DNA from 2 places in the Pseudomonas sp. FG29 genome. Region 2 is predicted to be linked to the other one. Evidence: predicted binding sites of a transcription regulator. Region 2 holds the regulator's gene; the other holds the start of a gene.
The links. The regulator LexA, encoded in region 2, represses DNA repair genes until DNA is damaged. The targets are predictions, from matches to a motif close to CTGTNTNNNNANACAG.

Region 1 (9,272 bases), on a different contig from region 2:
GGGCATAGGATGGATCGGTAAGGATTTCCTGATAGCCGGTCATGGCGGTGTTGAACACCACCTCTCCGATCGTCTGGCCATCGGCCCCGATGGAATCGCCGCGAAAAATGCTGCCGTCAGCAAGGGCCAAAATGGCAGGTTTGGGGGCTGGCTTAGTCAAGAAGACCTCCGTCTCGATCAAGGCTTGAAGCAAACGCAGGTTGTAAAAAAGCGGGATGACGTGTGAAGGTCATCCCGCTTTTTTATTTGAGCCATTCTGCGTAACTTTTAGTGGACACACTAAAACAGGAAGCTTACAGGAAAAGCCTCGAAATCGAAAGGCGAAAAGACCAAAAAGGCTTTCGCCTTCCCCATGCCTTTCCCCGCTCTGGGTTGACAGCTACAAGATGCCGGGAAACCATTGGTACCTCCTGCAGGTTTCGCATGAGAAACCCCACATGAGTACCAAGCTCAGCATCGAAGAAGCGGCGCGCCAGCTTCAGATAAGCCCGCAGCGCACCCGAACGCTCTGCAGAACCCAACTGCTCGACGCAGAGCGAGTCGGCAAGACCTGGATAATCGACCCGCAAAGCGTGACCCAATACGGATTGAAAACAGCACACATGATTGCAGAGGATCATCCTGCCTATCACGCGCCCAAGCGCGACAAGAACGCCCCCATCGCACTGAGCTTCTTTTCCGGGGCCATGGGGCTTGATCTGGGTATGGAAAAGGCCGGTTTCGATATCCGCCTGGCCTGCGAGTTCGACAAATACTGCCGCCAGACCATCGCCCTGAATCGCCCCGATACGGCGCTCCTGGGCGACGTCAACGCCTGCACGGCCGAGCAGGTGATCGAGGCTGCCAGCGTAGCTCGTGAAGAAATCGACGTCATCATCGGTGGCCCACCCTGCCAGGCGTTCAGCACGGCAGGCAAGCGCAAGGCGTTCAATGACGAGCGCGGCAATGCCTTCCTGAAGTTCATCGACCTGGCCCTGGAAATCAGGCCGCCTTACATCGTGATCGAGAACGTGCGCGGCCTGCTGTCCTGCCCGATGGATCACCGCCCACATGATCAGCGAGGCCCGGACTTTCCGGATCTCTCCCTGGACGAGATGAAAGGTGGCGCGCTCAACTTCGTGCTGAGCAAACTGAGCAATGCCGGCTACGCCAGCTCGTTCAACCTCTACAACTCGGCCAACTTCGGCACTCCGCAAATTCGCGAGCGCGTCATCATCGTCTGCTCACGGAATGGGAAAACCGCGCCGTTCCTTACGCCAACGCACAGCGAAGACGGCACCCTGGGGCTACCGACCTGGCGCACCGTGCGCCAGGCACTAGAAGGGCTCAATAGCCACCATCACCTCAACTTCCCGGAAAAGCGCCTGCGTTTCTACCGCCTGCTCAAGGCCGGACAGAACTGGCGTGATCTTGCCCCGAACCTGCAACGCGAAGCACTGGGCAAGTCCTACTTCTCAGGAGGTGGAAAGACCGGTTTCTTGCGCCGCCTTGCCTGGGACAAGCCGTCCCCGACACTGGTGACGCACCCCGCCATGCCGGCAACGGATCTGGCACATCCGGAAGCCGATCGCCCCCTTTCAATCGAGGAATACAAACGCATCCAGGAGTTTCCGGATCACTGGCAACTGGCTGGCCCATTGATCCAGCAATACAAGCAGGTTGGCAACGCTGTCCCCGTCAGCCTGGGCCATGCCGTTGGCAAACTGCTACGTGATCTGCTTGCCGATAAGGCACAGGAGGCGCCACGCAGCTTCCGCTTCTCGCGCTACCAGGCCACCTGCCATGAGGAATGGCGCAAGGCCTTCGAACAGCAACGCCGTAAGGCGCAACTGGAGCTGGCGATTGGCGCCATATAGGCTTCCTGCGCTTGAGCACATCTTTGAGCCTCAGGCGCGCCAGACAGGCGATACGCTTCTCGTGGATAGCGCCGATGTTCAGCTCGACGTAGCGGGCCATGTTCCCTGTCCGCGCGGGAGGTGACCTCCCGCGACCTTTGGCCTTAATTCAGCCCCAACACGTCCTGCATGTCGTACAGCGCAGCACTTCGTCCTTGCAGCCACAGCGCGGAACGCACCGCGCCCTTGGCGAAGGTCATACGGCTGGAGGCTTTGTGGGTGATTTCCACCCGCTCGCCGTCAGCGGCGAACAGTACGGTGTGATCGCCCACCACGTCGCCGGCACGCACGGTGGCGAAGCCGATGGTTTCACGCTCACGCGCGCCGGTCTGGCCTTCACGGCCGTAAACGGCGACCTTCTGCAGATCACGTCCCAGCGCGTTGGCGACAACCTCGCCCATACGCAGGGCTGTGCCGGACGGCGCGTCGACCTTGTGGCGATGGTGAGCCTCGATGATCTCGATATCCACATCATCGCCCAGCACGCGAGCGGCAGTATCCAACAGCTTCAGGCAGAGGTTGACGCCAACGCTGAAGTTGGCCGCGAAGACGATCGGAATCTGCTTGGCCGCTTCGCTGAGCTGCTGCTTTTCCTCAGGCGTGAAGCCAGTGGTGCCGATGACCATGGCCTTGCCCGCCTGACGGCAGACTTCCAGGTTCTTCAGCGTCACCGACGGATGGGTGAAGTCGATCAGTACGTCGAAATCATCGATCACGGCGCTCAGGTCGCCCGCCAGGGTCACACCGACCTTGCCCAACCCGACCAGCTCACCGGCGTCGGCGCCGATCAGGCTGCTGTCGGCACGGTCGATGGCGGCGCTGAGCTGCGCACCCTCAGCCAGGCTCACGGCCTCGATCAGGGTCTTGCCCATGCGCCCGGCGGCGCCCATTACAGCGATACGTTGCATAAAATCAGCTCCAGGCTGCAGGCCTCAGGCCGCAGGCGAAAGGCTTGAAGCCTGCCACCTGCCGCCTGCCGCCGTGGTTATACGTCACCAAAGAAGCGCTTCACGCCCTCGAACCAGCCGCTGGCCTTGGGCGAGTGGGAGTCATCGCCCTGCAGCGACTTGCGGAACTCATCGAGCAGTTCGCGCTGGCGCTTGTTCAGGTTGACCGGTGTTTCCACCGCCACTCGGCACATCAGGTCGCCAGCCGCGCCACCGCGTACCGGTGCCACGCCCTTGCCACGCAGGCGGAACAGTTTGCCGGTTTGGGTGCCCTCGGGGATCTTCAGCTTGACCCGACCATCGAGGGTCGGCACTTCCAGTTCACCGCCCAGCGCCGCATCGGCGAAGCTGATCGGCACTTCGCAGTACAGATGCTTGCCGTCACGCTGGAAGATCGCGTGCTCGCGCACGTTGACCACCACATAGAGGTCACCGGCCGGGCCACCGTGTGCGCCGGCCTCACCTTCGCCGGACAGGCGAATGCGGTCACCGGTATCCACGCCTGGCGGCACCTTGACCGACAGCGTCTTGCTCTCTTCAACACGACCCTGACCGTGGCAGCTGCCACAAGGGTCGGTGATCATCTTGCCGCTGCCATGGCAACGCGGGCAGGTCTGCTGCACCGAGAAGAAGCCCTGCTGCATGCGCACCTGGCCAATACCACCGCAGGTGGTACAGGTGACCGGACTGGTTCCCTTCTTGGCACCCGTGCCATCGCAGGTCTTGCAACCGACCAGAGTCGGCACGCGAATGGTCACGGTGGTACCGCGCACCGCTTCTTCCAGATCCAGCTCCAGGGTGTAGCGCAGGTCACTGCCGCGCTGAGCACCCCCACGGGAGCCACCACGGCTGCCACCGAAGAAGTCGCTGAATACGTCACCGAAGATGTCGGAGAAGTTGGCGCCGCCAAAGCCGGCACCACCGCCACCGCCCATCTGCGGGTCGACACCGGCGTGACCGTACTGATCGTAGGCCGAACGCTTGGCCGCGTCGGAGAGCACTTCGTAGGCCTCATTGGCCTCCTTGAATTTCTCTTCGGCGTCCTTGTCATCCGGGTTGCGATCCGGGTGGTATTTCATCGCCAGACGACGGTAAGCCTTCTTCAGCTCCGCCTCGCCGGCCCCGCGCTCGACACCGAGCACTTCGTAATAGTCACGTTTAGCCATTGCTTTTCTGCACCCTCAAAATTCGCGCCCTCCAGACACGCCGACGCGGGAGCAAGCCCCCGCGCGGCGGATCAGGCATGCACCGCGGTGCATGCCGGAGCGCAAGCAAGCCTCGGCTTACTTGTTGTCCTTGACCTCTTCGAACTCCGCATCGACCACATCGTCGGCGGCGTCCTTGGCGTCGTTGGCTTCCGGCTGGGCTGCGCCGCCTTGCGGCTGCTCGGCGTACATCTTCTGCGCCAGCGGCGTGGTGGCTTCGGACAGCGCATTCATCTTGGCTTCGATAGCTTCCTTGTCGTCGCCCTTGATGGCCACTTCCAGCTCACCGATGGCTTTTTCGATGGCCGCCTTCTCATCGGCAGTGGCCTTGTCACCCGCTTCAGTGATCATCTTGCGGGTGGCATGCACCAGCTGATCACCCTGGTTACGCGCGGTGGCCAGCTCCTCGAACTTGCGGTCTTCCTCGGCATTGGCCTCGGCGTCACGCACCATACGCTCGATTTCCTCGTCGGACAGACCGGAGTTGGCCTTGATGACGATGGACTGCTGCTTGCCGGTGGCCTTGTCCTTGGCGGACACGTGCAGGATACCGTTGGCATCGATGTCGAAGGTCACTTCGATCTGCGGCACGCCACGCGGAGCCGGCGGAATCTCGGCCAGGTCGAACTTGCCCAGCGACTTGTTCTGCACAGCCTGCTTGCGCTCGCCCTGCAGCACGTGAATGGTCACGGCGCTCTGGTTGTCGTCGGCCGTGGAGAACACCTGCGACTTCTTGGTCGGGATGGTGGTGTTCTTCTCGATCAGCGGCGTCATCACGCCACCCATGGTTTCGATACCCAGGGTCAGCGGGGAAACGTCCAGCAGCAGCACGTCCTTGACGTCACCGGCCAGTACCGCGCCCTGAATGGCAGCGCCCATGGCCACGGCTTCGTCCGGGTTGACGTCCTTGCGCGGCTCCTTGCCGAAGAACTCGGCAACGGTCTTCTGTACCAGCGGCATACGGGTCTGACCGCCGACCAGGATCACGTCGTCGATCTTGCCGACGTCGATACCGGCGTCCTTCAGCGCAGTGCGGCACGGCTCGATGGTGCGCTGTACCAGGTCTTCAACCAGCGACTCCAGCTTGGAACGGGAGATCTTCACGTTCAGGTGCTTCGGACCGGTGGCGTCTGCAGTGATGTACGGCAGGTTGACGTCGGTCTGCTGGCTCGAAGACAGCTCGATCTTGGCCTTCTCGGCGGCTTCCTTCAGGCGCTGCATGGCCAGCGGGTCGCCCTTGAGGTTCATGCCGGTTTCTTTCTTGAATTCGTCGACGAGGTAGTCGATCAGGCGAATGTCGAAGTCCTCACCACCGAGGAAGGTGTCACCGTTGGTGGCCAGCACTTCGAACTGGTGCTCGCCGTCGACTTCGGCGATCTCGATCACCGACACGTCGAAGGTACCGCCGCCCAGGTCATAGACGATCACGGTGTGGTCGCCCTTGGCCTTGTCCATGCCATAGGCCAGCGCAGCCGCAGTCGGCTCGTTGATGATGCGTTTGACGTCGAGACCGGCGATGCGACCGGCGTCCTTGGTGGCCTGACGCTGGCTGTCGTTGAAGTAGGCCGGAACGGTGATCACCGCTTCGGTCACTGGCTCGCCCAGGTAGTCCTCGGCGGTCTTCTTCATCTTCTTCAGCACTTCGGCGCTGATCTGCGGCGGCGCCATCTTCTGGCCGTTCACTTCGACCCAGGCGTCACCGTTGTCCGCCTTGGCGATCTTGTACGGCACCATCTGGATGTCTTTCTGCACGACGTCTTCTTCGAAGCGACGACCGATCAGACGCTTCACTGCGTACAGGGTGTTGTGCGGGTTGGTCACTGCCTGGCGCTTGGCCGACTGGCCAACCAGGATTTCGCCATCGTTGGCGTAGGCGATGATGGACGGCGTGGTGCGAGCGCCTTCGGCGTTCTCGAGCACCTTGACGTTGCCGTTTTCCAGAATGGAGACGCAGGAGTTGGTAGTCCCCAGGTCGATACCGATGATTTTACCCATGAAAATTCTCCCGAAACTTTGATTATTCCGTCGCCTCGTTTCGCAGGCGCCGGCAGCACTAAAACGCTTGACTTAGAAATGGGGTCGCTGCGACGAATTTCAAGCCTGCTCGTCGATCGAAGGCGGCGGCGTGGTAGGCGCCTTGCTAACCACGACCATGGCCGGGCGCAGCAGACGACCATTGAGCAGGTAGCCCTTCTGGAACACCTTGAGCACGGAGTTCGGCTCGACCTTGGTGCTCTCCTCCATCGCCATGGCCTGGTGATGCTCCGGATTGAACGGAACACCGTGCGGATCGATCGCTTCGAGCTGATGGCGCGCCAGGGTATCGATGAACAGCTTGAGGGTCAGTTGCATGCCCTCGCGCACGCCCTTGATGGCCTCGTCGTCCGGGTTGGACAGCTCCAGGCCACGCTCCAGGCTGTCGACCACCGGCAGCAGGTCGTTGGCGAATTTTTCCAAGGCGAACTTGTGCGCCTTTTCCACATCCTGCTCGGCGCGACGGCGCACGTTCTGCAACTCGGCCGCCACACGCAACGATTGATCCTGCGCTGCAGCCAGCTGCTCTTCCAGGGCCTGCACGCGAGCCGCCAGGTCGTCGCTCGGCGCGGCGCCCTCAGCCGCTTGAGCCTCGGGGTTCTGCGTATCCAGGTTCTGTTCGTCAGCCATGCCTTTCTCCTCTCGAATGAAACGGCGCGAGTCCGAATCGCGCACCTGCCGCCTATATGGAGCCAATTCCACAACTTTCAAGGGGCGATAAGGAGGATTGTCAGCCACAGAAAAAACACTGTATAAATAACCAGACATCAATTCGGGAGCGTTCGCCATGCTGGTGCACCTGTCCATTCACAACTACGCCATCGTCGATCACCTGGATCTCGAACTCAGCGCCGGCATGAGCGCGATCAGTGGCGAAACCGGTGCCGGCAAATCGATCATGCTCGACGCCCTCGGCCTGTGCCTGGGTGATCGTGCCGACAGCGGCGTGGTACGACCGGGAAGTGACAAGGCAGACATTCTCGCCAGCTTCGACCTGGCGGACATTCCCGAAGCACGCGCCTGGCTCGCCGAACGCGATCTGGACAGCGACGGCCCGTGCATCCTGCGCCGAGTGATCACCGCCGAAGGTCGTTCGCGCGGCTATATAAACGGCAGCCCCTGCCCGCAAGGCGATCTAAAGGCGCTCGGTGAGCTGCTGATCGATATCCACAGCCAGCATGAGCATCAGTCGCTGCTCAAGACCGACACTCATCGGCGCCTGCTCGATGAATACGCCGGCAGCCAGGAACTGGCGCGCCAGGTACAGCTCGCCGCGCAACGCTGGAAGCAGACGCGCAACGAGCTGGAGCGCATCTCCAGCCAGGGCGACGAACAACGCGCCCGCCACCAGTTGCTCAGCTATCAGCTCGAAGAGCTGGAAAACCTCGCCCTCGGCGACAACGAACTGGAGCAACTGGAACAGGAACACAAGGCCCTGAGCAACGCCGAGTCGCTGCTTGGCGCCTGCCGCCAGGTACTCGATCTGTGCAGCGAAAGCGATGCCGGTAACGTGCTGTCAGCACTGACCGCCAGCCTCAATCGTCTGGGCGCCTTCAGCGACCAGGGTGGCGCTCTCGGCGAAGCCAGCAATCTGCTGGCCAGCGCACAGATTCAGATCGAGGAAGCCGTGGGCGAGCTCAATCGCTTCATCGATCATTTCGATGCCGACCCGCAGCGCCAGCAGTTTCTCGAAGAACGCCTGGATACCATCTACACCCTGGCGCGCAAGCATCGCATCCAGCCCACCGAACTCGCCGCATTGCAGCAACAACTGTTTGAAGAACTGGAAGGACTGAATGCCGACGATGAGGCCGGCGAACGACTGGCCGAAGAGCTGGCCGCCTATGAACGTCACTACCAGGAAAAGGCCGCCGAGCTCAGCGCCCTGCGTGGTAACGCAGCCGAATCCCTGTCTGCTGCCGTCCAGCAGGAGATGCAGGCGCTGGGCATGCCAGGCGGGCGCTTCAGCATCCAGCTGCAAGCACTGGAAAGCACCGAGCCCAATGGCAACGGTCTGGAGGCCGTTGAGTTTCTGGTCAGTGCCAACCCGGGCCAACCCTTGCGCGGCCTGGCCAAGGTGGCTTCCGGTGGCGAGCTGTCGCGTATCAGCCTGGCCATTCAGGTGATCACCGCGCAGACCTCGCGCGTACCGACGCTGGTCTTCGACGAGGTGGACGTCGGCATCGGCGGCCCGACTGCCGAGGTGGTTGGCCAGCTGCTACGCCGCCTCGGCGAGCGCGGCCAGGTGTTGTGCGTGACCCACCTGCCACAGGTGGCCGCCCAGGGGCATCAGCACCTGTTCGTGCACAAGCGCCGGGGTGAAGGTGCGACCTCCACGGCGGTCAGCCTACTGGACGAGAGCGGCCGCATCGAGGAGATCGCCCGCATGCTCGGCGGCGTTGACCTGACCGAAGAGTCCCTGGCTCATGCCCGCAAGATGGTTACCAGCGCCCAGGCGGCCTGAAACCCAAACGGATGCGCTAGCAGGCCGTTGAAAAACGTAGGCGAGACAGGCAAGACAAGGCAAAAAAAGCCGAAAAAGCGCAGTTTACGTGCTGTAAATGAGCATTTTGAGGCTGTTTTTAACGCAGTATTGCCAACGCAGGTAGTTCTTCAACAGCCTGCTAATGCAGATGCGAAAAAGGCGACCCTAGGATCGCCTTTTCATTGCAGCCGGAGCCTCAGCTCTTCTTGCGGACGTACAACACCAGGTTGTGATCGACCAGCTCGAAGCCGTGCTCTCGGACGATTTCCTTCTGGCGCTTCTCGATCTCCGTGTCGAAGAACTCGATCACTTCACCGGTATCGACACAAACCATGTGGTCATGGTGGCCGCTGTCAGCCAGTTCGAAGACGGCGTGGCCACCATCGAAGTTGTGACGAACCACGAGGCCAGCGGCCTCGAACTGGGTGAGTACCCGGTAGACGGTCGCCAGACCGACATCTTCGCCCGCTTCCATCAGCGCCTTGTAAACATCTTCGGCGCTCATGTGGCGATGCTCGGCGTTATCAAGCATCTGCAGGATTTTGACCCGTGGCAGGGTCACCTTCAGTCCAGCTTTGCGCAGTTCGTTATTTTCAACCATGGTCTGCTTTCTCGTGGGGGCTGCTTCGCAGCTTCCCTTAATACGGGTATGATCCGGGGTTCAAGTTGCCCAAGATAGTGGAAGTCACCCTCCGATGCAAAAAAC
Region 2 (9,272 bases):
GAAGGTCTCCGACCCGGCGGCTTACGAGCTGCTCAAGTCCATCGTGGTCGAAGAGCGTGAAGTCACCGACGAGGACATCATCAACTTCATGATGATCCCGCTGTGCCTGGAAACCGTTCGTTGCCTGGAAGATGGCATTGTCGACACCGCAGCCGAGGCCGACATGGGCCTGATCTACGGTATCGGCTTCCCTCCCTTCCGTGGCGGTGCGCTGCGCTACATCGATTCCATCGGTGTGGCTGAATTCGTCGCCCTGGCCGACAAGTATGCCGAGCTGGGCGCCCTGTACCACCCGACCGCAAAACTTCGCGAGATGGCCGCCAAGGGCCAGAAGTTCTTCGGTTAATCGTGCAGCGAACAGAGCGAGAATAGAAATATGAGCCTGAATCCTAGAGATGCAGTGATCGTCGACTTCGGTCGTACCCCGATGGGTCGTTCCAAGGGCGGCATGCACCGTAACACCCGCGCCGAGACCATGTCCGCGCACCTGATTAGCAAGCTGCTGGAGCGTAACGCCAAGGTCGATCCGGCCGAAGTCGAGGACGTGATCTGGGGCTGCGTCAACCAGACCCTAGAACAGGGCTGGAACATCGCGCGCATGGCGTCGCTGATGACCCAGATCCCGCACACCAGCGCCGGCCAGACCGTCAGCCGCCTGTGTGGTTCGTCCATGAGCGCCCTGCACACCGCCGTGCAGGCGATCCAGACCGGTAACGGCGATGTATTCGTCGTCGGCGGTGTGGAGCACATGGGCCACGTCGGCATGATGCACGGCGTCGACCCGAACCCGCACCTGTCGCTGTACGCCGCCAAGGCGTCCGGCATGATGGGCCTGACCGCTGAAATGCTGGGCAAGATGCATGGCATCAGCCGTGAGCAGCAGGACGCCTTCGGTGAGCGTTCGCACCGTCTGGCACACAAGGCCACCGTCGAAGGCAAGTTCAAGGATGAAATCATCCCGATGCAAGGCTACGACGAGAACGGTTTCCTGAAGATGTACGACTTCGACGAAACCATTCGTCCGGAAACCACCCTGGAAAGCCTGGCTGCGCTGAAGCCTGCGTTCAACCCGAAAGGCGGCACCGTGACTGCGGGTACTTCCTCGCAGATCACTGACGGCGCCTCTTGCATGATCGTCATGAGCGCCCAGCGTGCTCAGGATCTGGGCATTCAGCCGATGGCCGTGGTTCGCGCCATGGCCGTTGCCGGTGTCGATCCGGCGATCATGGGTTACGGTCCGGTGCCGTCGACCCAGAAGGCGCTCAAGCGTGCCGGTCTGAGCATGGCTGACATCGATTTCGTCGAGCTCAACGAAGCCTTCGCGGCCCAGGCTCTGCCGGTGCTGAAGGATCTGAAGCTGCTCGACAAGATGGAAGAGAAAGTCAACCTGCACGGCGGCGCGATCGCCCTGGGTCACCCCTTCGGTTGTTCCGGTGCCCGTATCTCCGGTACCCTGCTCAACGTCATGAAGCAGAACGGTGGCACTTTCGGTGTCTCCACCATGTGCGTGGGCCTTGGCCAAGGCATCACCACCGTGTTCGAACGCGTCTAAGCGTCCGAGCCAAACAAGACCGGGGCCTAGTGCCCCGGTTTTGCTTTCTGGCCTTGTTCATTCGGGTGCTGCCACGGCGCCCGGCAAGCCGAGCCGTCATGGCCGGGCTTTTCATGCGGGGAAACGTCATGCAGCTACAACCAGGGCTCTATCGTCACTACAAAGGGCCGCAGTATCGCGTCTTCGGCGTGGCGCAGCATTCCGAGACCGAGGAACCGTTGGTCATCTATCAGGCACTGTATGGGGAGTTCGGGCTCTGGGTCAGGCCGCTGGCAATGTTTTGCGAGCAGGTCGAGGTGGACGGCCAGACGCTTCCGCGCTTTGCTTTGATTCAGGCCGAAGTCAGCCCTATTGGTGGTGCAGAGGTCTGAGGCGCATTTCCCCGCGCTTGACCTTCACTCGGTCGCCACTATATATAGCGGGGCCTTAAGGTTACCCGCCTTCTATATTTCGCAATTCAGGAATTTTCTGATCCATGGGCAAATCGCTGGTCATCGTGGAATCCCCGGCCAAGGCCAAGACCATCAACAAGTACCTGGGCAGCCAGTACGTGGTGAAGTCGAGCATCGGCCACATCCGTGACCTGCCTACCAGCGGCTCGGCAAGCGCCACCAAGGAGCCTGCCAAGCGTGGCAAGGCCGCCGCGGAGGCGCCTGCACTGTCGCCCAAGGAAAAGGCCAAACGTCAGCTGTTCGCCCGCATGGGCGTCGACCCCGAGCATGGTTGGAAGGCCAAGTACGAGATCCTGCCTGGCAAGGAAAAGGTGATCGAGGAACTGCGCCGCCTGGCCAAGGATGCTGACACCATCTATCTCGCAACCGACTTGGATCGCGAGGGGGAGGCCATCGCCTGGCACCTGCGCGAGTCCATCGGTGGTGACGACAGCCGCTACAAGCGCGTGGTATTCAACGAGATCACCAAGAAGGCGATTCAGGATGCCTTCTCCAAGCCCGGTGAGCTGGATATCAACCGCGTCAACGCCCAGCAGGCGCGTCGCTTCCTCGACCGCGTGGTGGGCTACATGGTCTCGCCGCTGCTGTGGGCCAAGATCGCCCGTGGTCTGTCTGCCGGTCGCGTGCAGTCGGTAGCGGTGAAGCTGGTCGTTGCGCGTGAAAAAGAAATTCGTGCCTTCGTCCCGGAAGAATACTGGGAAGTGCACGCTGATCTCGGCACTGCGAAGAACGCCAAGGTGCGCTTCGAAGTCGTTCGCGAAGACGGCTCGGCGTTCAAGCCGGTCAACGAAGCGCAGGCCATGGCGGCGCTGGAGAAGCTCAAGGCTTCCAGCTACAGCGTGGTCAAGCGTGAAGACCGCCCGACCAGCAGCAAGCCCTCGGCGCCTTTCATCACCTCCACCCTGCAGCAGGCGGCGAGCAACCGTCTTGGCTTCGGCGTGAAGAAAACCATGATGATGGCCCAGCGTCTCTACGAGGCCGGCTACATCACCTATATGCGTACCGACTCGACCAACCTGTCCAACGACGCGGTGGAGATGGTGCGTGGTTTCATCGGCAGCGAATACGGCGACAAGTACCTGCCGGGCAAGCCCAACCTGTATTCGAGCAAGGAAGGCGCGCAGGAGGCGCACGAAGCGATTCGTCCGTCCGACGTCAACCTGCGCCCGACCCAGCTCTCCGGTATGGAGCGTGATGCCGAGCGTCTGTATGACCTGATCTGGCGTCAGTTCGTCGCTTGCCAGATGCCTCCGGCCGAGTACCTGTCCACCAGCGTCACCGTGGCTGCCGGCAACTTCGAGCTGCGCGCCAAGGGCCGCATCCTCAAGTTCGACGGTTATACCCGCGTACTGCCGCAGCAGAGCAAGCCCGGCGAGGACGATGTCCTGCCGGAAATGAAGGAAGGCGAGGGCCTCAAGCTGATCCAGCTCGACCCCAGCCAGCACTTCACCAAGCCGCCGGCACGCTACTCCGAAGCGAGCCTGGTCAAGGAGCTGGAAAAGCGTGGCATTGGCCGCCCGTCGACCTATGCGGCGATCATCTCCACTATTCAGGATCGCGGCTACGTCACGGTACACAACCGTCGCTTCTACGCCGAGAAGATGGGCGATATCGTCACCGAGCGCCTCGACGAGAGCTTCGCCAACCTGATGGATTATGGTTTCACGGCTGGCATGGAAGAGCGTCTGGATGACGTGGCGCAGGGCGAGCGCGAGTGGAAGCATCTGCTCGACGAGTTCTACGGCGACTTCAAGAAGAAGCTCGAGGCGGCCGAGGCAGGCGAGGGCGGCATGCGTGCCAACCAGCCGACCCTGACCGATATTCCCTGCCGCGACTGCGGCCGGCCGATGATGATTCGTACCGCCTCCACCGGCGTGTTCCTGGGTTGCTCCGGCTATGCGCTACCGCCTAAGGAGCGCTGCAAGGCCACCATCAACCTGGTGCCGGGCGACGAGATCGCCGCGGACGACGAGGGCGAGTCCGAGTCCCGCGTGCTGCTGGGCAAGCATCGTTGCCCGATCTGCTCCACGGCCATGGATGCCTACCTGCTGGACGAAACCCGCAAGCTGCACATCTGCGGCAACAACCCGGATTGCACGGGCTACGAGATCGAGCAGGGCCAGTACCGCATCAAGGGCTACGAAGGGCCGAGCCTGGAGTGCGACAAGTGCGGCAGCGAGATGCAGCTCAAGACCGGTCGTTTCGGCAAGTTCTTCGGCTGCACCAATGCCAGTTGCAAGAACACCCGCAAGCTGTTGAAGAATGGTGAAGCTGCGCCTCCCAAGATGGACAAGGTGGAGATGCCTGAGCTCAAGTGCGAGAAGGTCGATGACACTTACGTACTGCGCGACGGCGCGTCGGGTCTGTTCCTCGCCGCCAGCGGTTTCCCGAAGAACCGTGAGACGCGCGCTCCGCTGGTGCTGGAAATCGTTCCGCACAAGCACGAGATCGATCCCAAGTACCACTTCCTCTGCGATGCTCCGCAGAAGGATCCGGATGGCCGCCCGGCCGTGATTCGCTATAGCCGCAAGACCAAGGAGCAGTACGTGCAATCCGAAGTGGATGGCAAGCCGACCGGCTGGCGTGCGTTCTTCGATGGCGGCAAGTGGAAGGTCGAGGACAAGCGCTGAACCTCTGCCGCTTCTGATCGCATGCGCGCGCCGACAGTCGTCGGCGCGCGTATGATGGCTCCATCTGCAATGGAGATCGCCGTAATGGCCAAAGAACTCTATACCCGCACCAACCAGAAGATATTCTTCGCCGGGATCGCGCTGGACAACTGGCGCAAGGCAGAAGCCTCTGGCGCCTTCAACGTGCAGGCGCTGGTACAGGCCGAGCGTGAGGCGGCGTTGTTCCATCTGTACGGCAGTGTGCTGAGCCTGTGCCATGAGATCGCTGGCTACTACCGCATGGCCGACACCACGTCGACGCGTGTCGATGCTTTCCTCGATCAGACCGTGCTCGAGCGTTCTCCGAGCCCTGAACTGGCCGAGCTGGTGGAGCTGGCGCAGCAATCGGAGACCTGGCTAGCGCAGTTGCTGGCGGCCTACGCCGAGTTGTTCAAGCCGCCTCAGGAGGCGCGCAAGGCGAAGGTCGACCCCGCCATGCCACTGATCACGGCGGTGAGTCTGGATCAGGTGCGCCCCGAGCTGACACTGGACGAGCTGGATGACTACCGGCAGCAGCTCAAGGCACTGGTATTGCGCTTTCGTGAAGGCCTCAGCGAGTGCTGATCGCATTAATCTGGACAAGTGGGCTGGGGCTGTCCCCGGCCGACTGTTACAATATCGCGTTTTCGCAAAGAGACTGACCCATGCCTACATCCTTTCTGGAAATCGTCGAACTGCCCGATGGGCGTATCGCCCTGCGTCGTGCAGAGGATGAAGAGGCATTGGTGACGCTGGATTTCTCCGCTGATGCCAAGGCATTCCTGCAAGGCCAGCACGTCGAAGTGGCCAAGGCCATGCTCAACGTGGGTGTGCAGATGGCGGGGCGTATGGCTGAAGGCGACTTCAGCAGCGAGGACGAAGAGTCACCGCGCGTCTTGCACTGAATATTAGCCGCAGGTCACACGCTGCAGGCTGCAAGTAATAGCGAAAGCCCCTCTACTATGAGGGGCTTTCGCGTTTTCTGAGTATGCTTTGAGGGCGCGGCCGCTCTGCAGGAGCGCATTCACTCGCGATATGTAGAGGTTTCGCTTTGTCCGCGAAATGGGCGGAGGGTGCTCGTCCATTTCGCGGCTGAAGCCGCTCCAGCAGGTGGGGACTTCGCTGGTTAGCCCAGGCTGATGTTGAGGCTCTGCGCTTGGCCGGTTCGCGCTGCCTTGGCCAGGCGTTGGCGAGTACTGCGTTCGACCGGATGTAGCCAACTGATCACGGTGTGGCTGCGACCCAGTCTGAGGGCTTCTTCGGTCAGCTCCAGCGCACTCTGCTCCTGGCGTGGCTGCAGCAGCAGGATGCGTTCACGGTTGAGGCCGGCATCACGCAGCCAGGTCTGGGTCAGGCTGGCCGGTGGTGCTACCAGTGTCAGCCAGCGAGCATCCTGATTCTGACTCAGTTCACGCAATATGGGCGCCAGCAGGTGCAGACAATGCCCGGCAGCGCCGCGCAGTGCCAATTCACTGAAAGCCTGATCATCTTCCAGGCCTGGCAGGGGCTCGACAGGCAGTCCGTCGGCAGGCGCATTGGCCAGAAATGCGTCGAACAGGGGAAGTTGAGGGCGCTCGAACGACTGCTGCAACTGCATGGGAGCCTCCAGGGAATTATCGGCGGATCACGCCGACACTCAGACCTTCGATGATCAATTCCTGATGTTCCAGATCGACCTCGATCGGGGAAAACTCAGGGTTCTCGGCAATCAGCCAGACCTTGTTGCCCTCGCGCTTGAAGCGCTTGACCGTGACTTCGTCGTCGATACGCGCGACCACGATCTGGCCGTTGCGGGCTTCGCGTGTGGTGTGCACGGCAAGCAGATCGCCGTCGAAGATGCCGATGTCCTTCATGCTCATGCCGCGTACGCGCAACAGGTAGTCGGCTTTGGGCTGAAAGAAGGCAGGGTTGATCTGGCAGGATTCCTCGACATGCTGCTGGGCCAGGATCGGCGCACCGGCAGCGACACGGCCGATTACCGGCAAACCATCGTCGTCGTTGGCGGCGCCTGGTTCGAAGCCGGGGATGCGAATGCCGCGCGAGGCACCTGGCGTCATCTCGATGGCGCCTTTACGTGCCAACGCCTTGAGGTGTTCCTCTGCCGCGTTGGGTGATTTGAAGCCCAGCTCCTGAGCGATTTCCGCGCGGGTAGGTGGGTAGCCATTGTCTTCCAGGCAGCGCTTGATGAATGCGAGGATTTCGGCTTGGCGGGGGGTCAGTTTCAGCATGGCTGGGCTCTGTCTTTTTATACAGTGACTGGGATTATATACAGTGAAGGCTGCTTGGCAACGATCAATTTCATCCTGGGCGCAGTTGCGCTGTAACTTGCCGTCCTCAACGCTCGTCTCTGCCTGTTGTATGCTGTGACCGACCAGACGAAACCTGGCCGGCGCGGCTTGACAATGCAGTGGGCTGAAACGTATGTTTCAAACGAGTGTTTGTCAGGTGATATTTCATGGCTCAGTCAGAAACCGTTGAACGCATTCTCGATGCAGCAGAACAGCTGTTCGCGGAAAAGGGCTTTGCCGAAACCTCGCTGCGGCTCATCACCAGCAAGGCCGGGGTCAACCTCGCGGCCGTCAACTATCACTTCGGTTCTAAGAAGGCGCTGATTCAGGCGGTCTTCTCGCGTTTCCTCGGGCCATTCTGCACCAGCCTGGAAAAGGAACTGGACCGCCGCCAGGCCAAGGCCGAAACCCAGGCCACACTCGAGGAACTGCTCGAGTTGCTGGTCGAGCAGGCGCTGGCCGTCAAGCCGCGCAGCGGGAATGACCTGTCGATCTTCATGCGTTTGCTGGGCCTGGCCTTCAGTCAGAGCCAGGGGCACCTGCGTAAATACCTCGAAGAGGTTTACGGCAAGGTGTTCCGCCGCTACATGCTGCTGGTGCACGATGCCGCGCCGCGTATCCCGCCGCTGGAACTGTTCTGGCGGGTGCACTTCATGTTGGGGGCGGCGGCGTTCAGCATGTCCGGTATCAAGGCGCTACGTGCCATGGCGGAAACGGATTTCGGCGTGCACACCTCCATCGAACAGGTGATGCGCATGATGGTGCCGTTCCTCGCTGCCGGTATGCGTGCCGATTCCGGTGTCGCCGATCCCTTGCTGGCAACTGCCCAGCTCAAACCGCGCAACAAGACCGTGAGCGTACCGGCCAAGGCATGACAGCGGTGGGCTCGACCCGAGTCATCCGCTAAGCTAGCCGCATGCTGGATCTCGATCTGCTGCACATCTCCATTGCTGACCAGATGCTCTACGGCCTACAGGCCGGGCGTCTGCGTGTGCGCTGTGCCGTTTCAACGGCGCTCAACGGAGCGGGTGAGGACAATGGCAGTGGTTGCACGCCGCGCGGTCTGCATCAGGTGCGTGCGCGTATCGGTGCGGGCTTGCCCTTGGCGGCGGTACTGCGCGGGCGGCGCTGGACGGGCGAAGTCTGGACGCCCGAGTTGCATGAACAATTCCCCGGGCGCGACTGGATCCTGACTCGCATCCTCTGGCTCAGCGGCCTGGAGCCAGGGCGCAATCGCCTCGGTTCGGTCGACACCTTTCGTCGCTACATTTACCTGCACGGCACACCGGATACGGAACCCATGGGCACGGCGCTGTCCCATGGCTGCATTCGCCTGCGCAATACCGACATGTTGGCCCTGTTCGAGCGTGTACCGCTGCATTGCCGGGTGCTGATCGACGAGGCGTCCTGCCCGCAATGGTCGGCAGGCCCAGATTTTCAATAAGGAATATCCCCATGCAAGGTTCTTTGATGATGGACATCGGCGGCACCTGGTTGAGCGCCGAGGATCGCCAGATGCTGCGCCAGCCCGAGGTGGGCGGCCTGATCATCTTTGCCCGTAATATCGAGTCGCCACGCCAGGTGCGTGAGCTGTGCCAGAGCATCCGTGCCGTGCGCCCGGATCTGTTGCTGGCGGTGGATCAGGAAGGTGGTCGTGTCCAGCGCCTGCGTCAGGGCTTCGTGCGCTTGCCGGCGATGCGTGCCATCGCCGATAACGACGATGCCGAGTCGTTGGCCGAGCATTGTGGTTGGCTGATGGCTACCGAAGTGCTGGCGGTCGGGCTGGATCTGAGCTTCGCGCCGGTGCTCGACCTCGATCACCAGCGCAGTGCGGTGGTCGGCAGTCGGGCCTTCGAAGGTGATCCACAACGCGCCGCCCATCTGGCCGGGGCCTTCATTCGGGGTATGCATCAGGCCGGCATGGCGGCTACCGGCAAGCACTTTCCGGGGCATGGTTGGGCCGAGGCCGATTCCCACGTGGCCATTCCTGTGGACGAACGCAGCCTCGATGAGCTGCGCGCCTGCGACCTGCAGCCGTTCCGCCTGCTTGGTGCTGCGCTGGATGCGGTGATGCCGGCTCACGTGATCTATCCGCAGGTCGATGAGCAGCCGGCAGGGTTCTCGCGCCGCTGGCTGCAGGAGATCCTGCGCGGTGAGCTGGGCTTCGATGGGGTGATCTTCAGTGATGATCTGTCGATGGCAGGGGCCCATGTGGCCGGTGATGCCGGTCAGCGTATCGAGGCGGCGCTGCGTGCTGGCTGCGATATGGGGCTGGTGTGCAATGACCGTGCTGCGGCAGAGGTGGCCCTGGTCGCTCTGCAGCGCCTGCAGG

Region 1: recN (DNA repair protein RecN) is a predicted target of LexA. The motif match lies at 6,830-6,845, and genes of this name have one in related genera.

What each region holds. Positions count from the first base shown of each region.
Region 1 covers NZ_JBMDJU010000017.1:21,102-30,373, forward strand. The annotation lists gene carA (glutamine-hydrolyzing carbamoyl-phosphate synthase small subunit) at 1-160, opposite strand, end outside; gene ACODS1_RS16920 (DNA cytosine methyltransferase) at 438-1,856, shown strand; partial or broken gene ACODS1_RS16925 (PmeII family type II restriction endonuclease) at 1,867-1,956, opposite strand; gene dapB (4-hydroxy-tetrahydrodipicolinate reductase) at 2,000-2,803, opposite strand; gene dnaJ (molecular chaperone DnaJ) at 2,881-4,008, opposite strand; gene dnaK (molecular chaperone DnaK) at 4,126-6,042, opposite strand; gene grpE (nucleotide exchange factor GrpE) at 6,142-6,711, opposite strand; gene recN (DNA repair protein RecN) at 6,869-8,545, shown strand; gene fur (ferric iron uptake transcriptional regulator) at 8,763-9,167, opposite strand; gene ACODS1_RS16960 (outer membrane protein assembly factor BamE) at 9,262-9,272, shown strand, end outside.
Region 2 covers NZ_JBMDJU010000001.1:562,108-571,379, forward strand. The annotation lists gene fadB (fatty acid oxidation complex subunit alpha FadB) at 1-346, shown strand, start outside; gene fadA (acetyl-CoA C-acyltransferase FadA) at 377-1,552, shown strand; gene ACODS1_RS02795 (DUF1653 domain-containing protein) at 1,681-1,923, shown strand; gene topA (type I DNA topoisomerase) at 2,028-4,634, shown strand; gene ACODS1_RS02805 (DUF6586 family protein) at 4,719-5,237, shown strand; gene ACODS1_RS02810 (hypothetical protein) at 5,318-5,557, shown strand; gene sulA (SOS-induced cell division inhibitor SulA) at 5,779-6,249, opposite strand; gene lexA (transcriptional repressor LexA) at 6,266-6,880, opposite strand; gene ACODS1_RS02825 (TetR/AcrR family transcriptional regulator) at 7,108-7,815, shown strand; gene ACODS1_RS02830 (L,D-transpeptidase family protein) at 7,857-8,384, shown strand; gene nagZ (beta-N-acetylhexosaminidase) at 8,396-9,272, shown strand, end outside.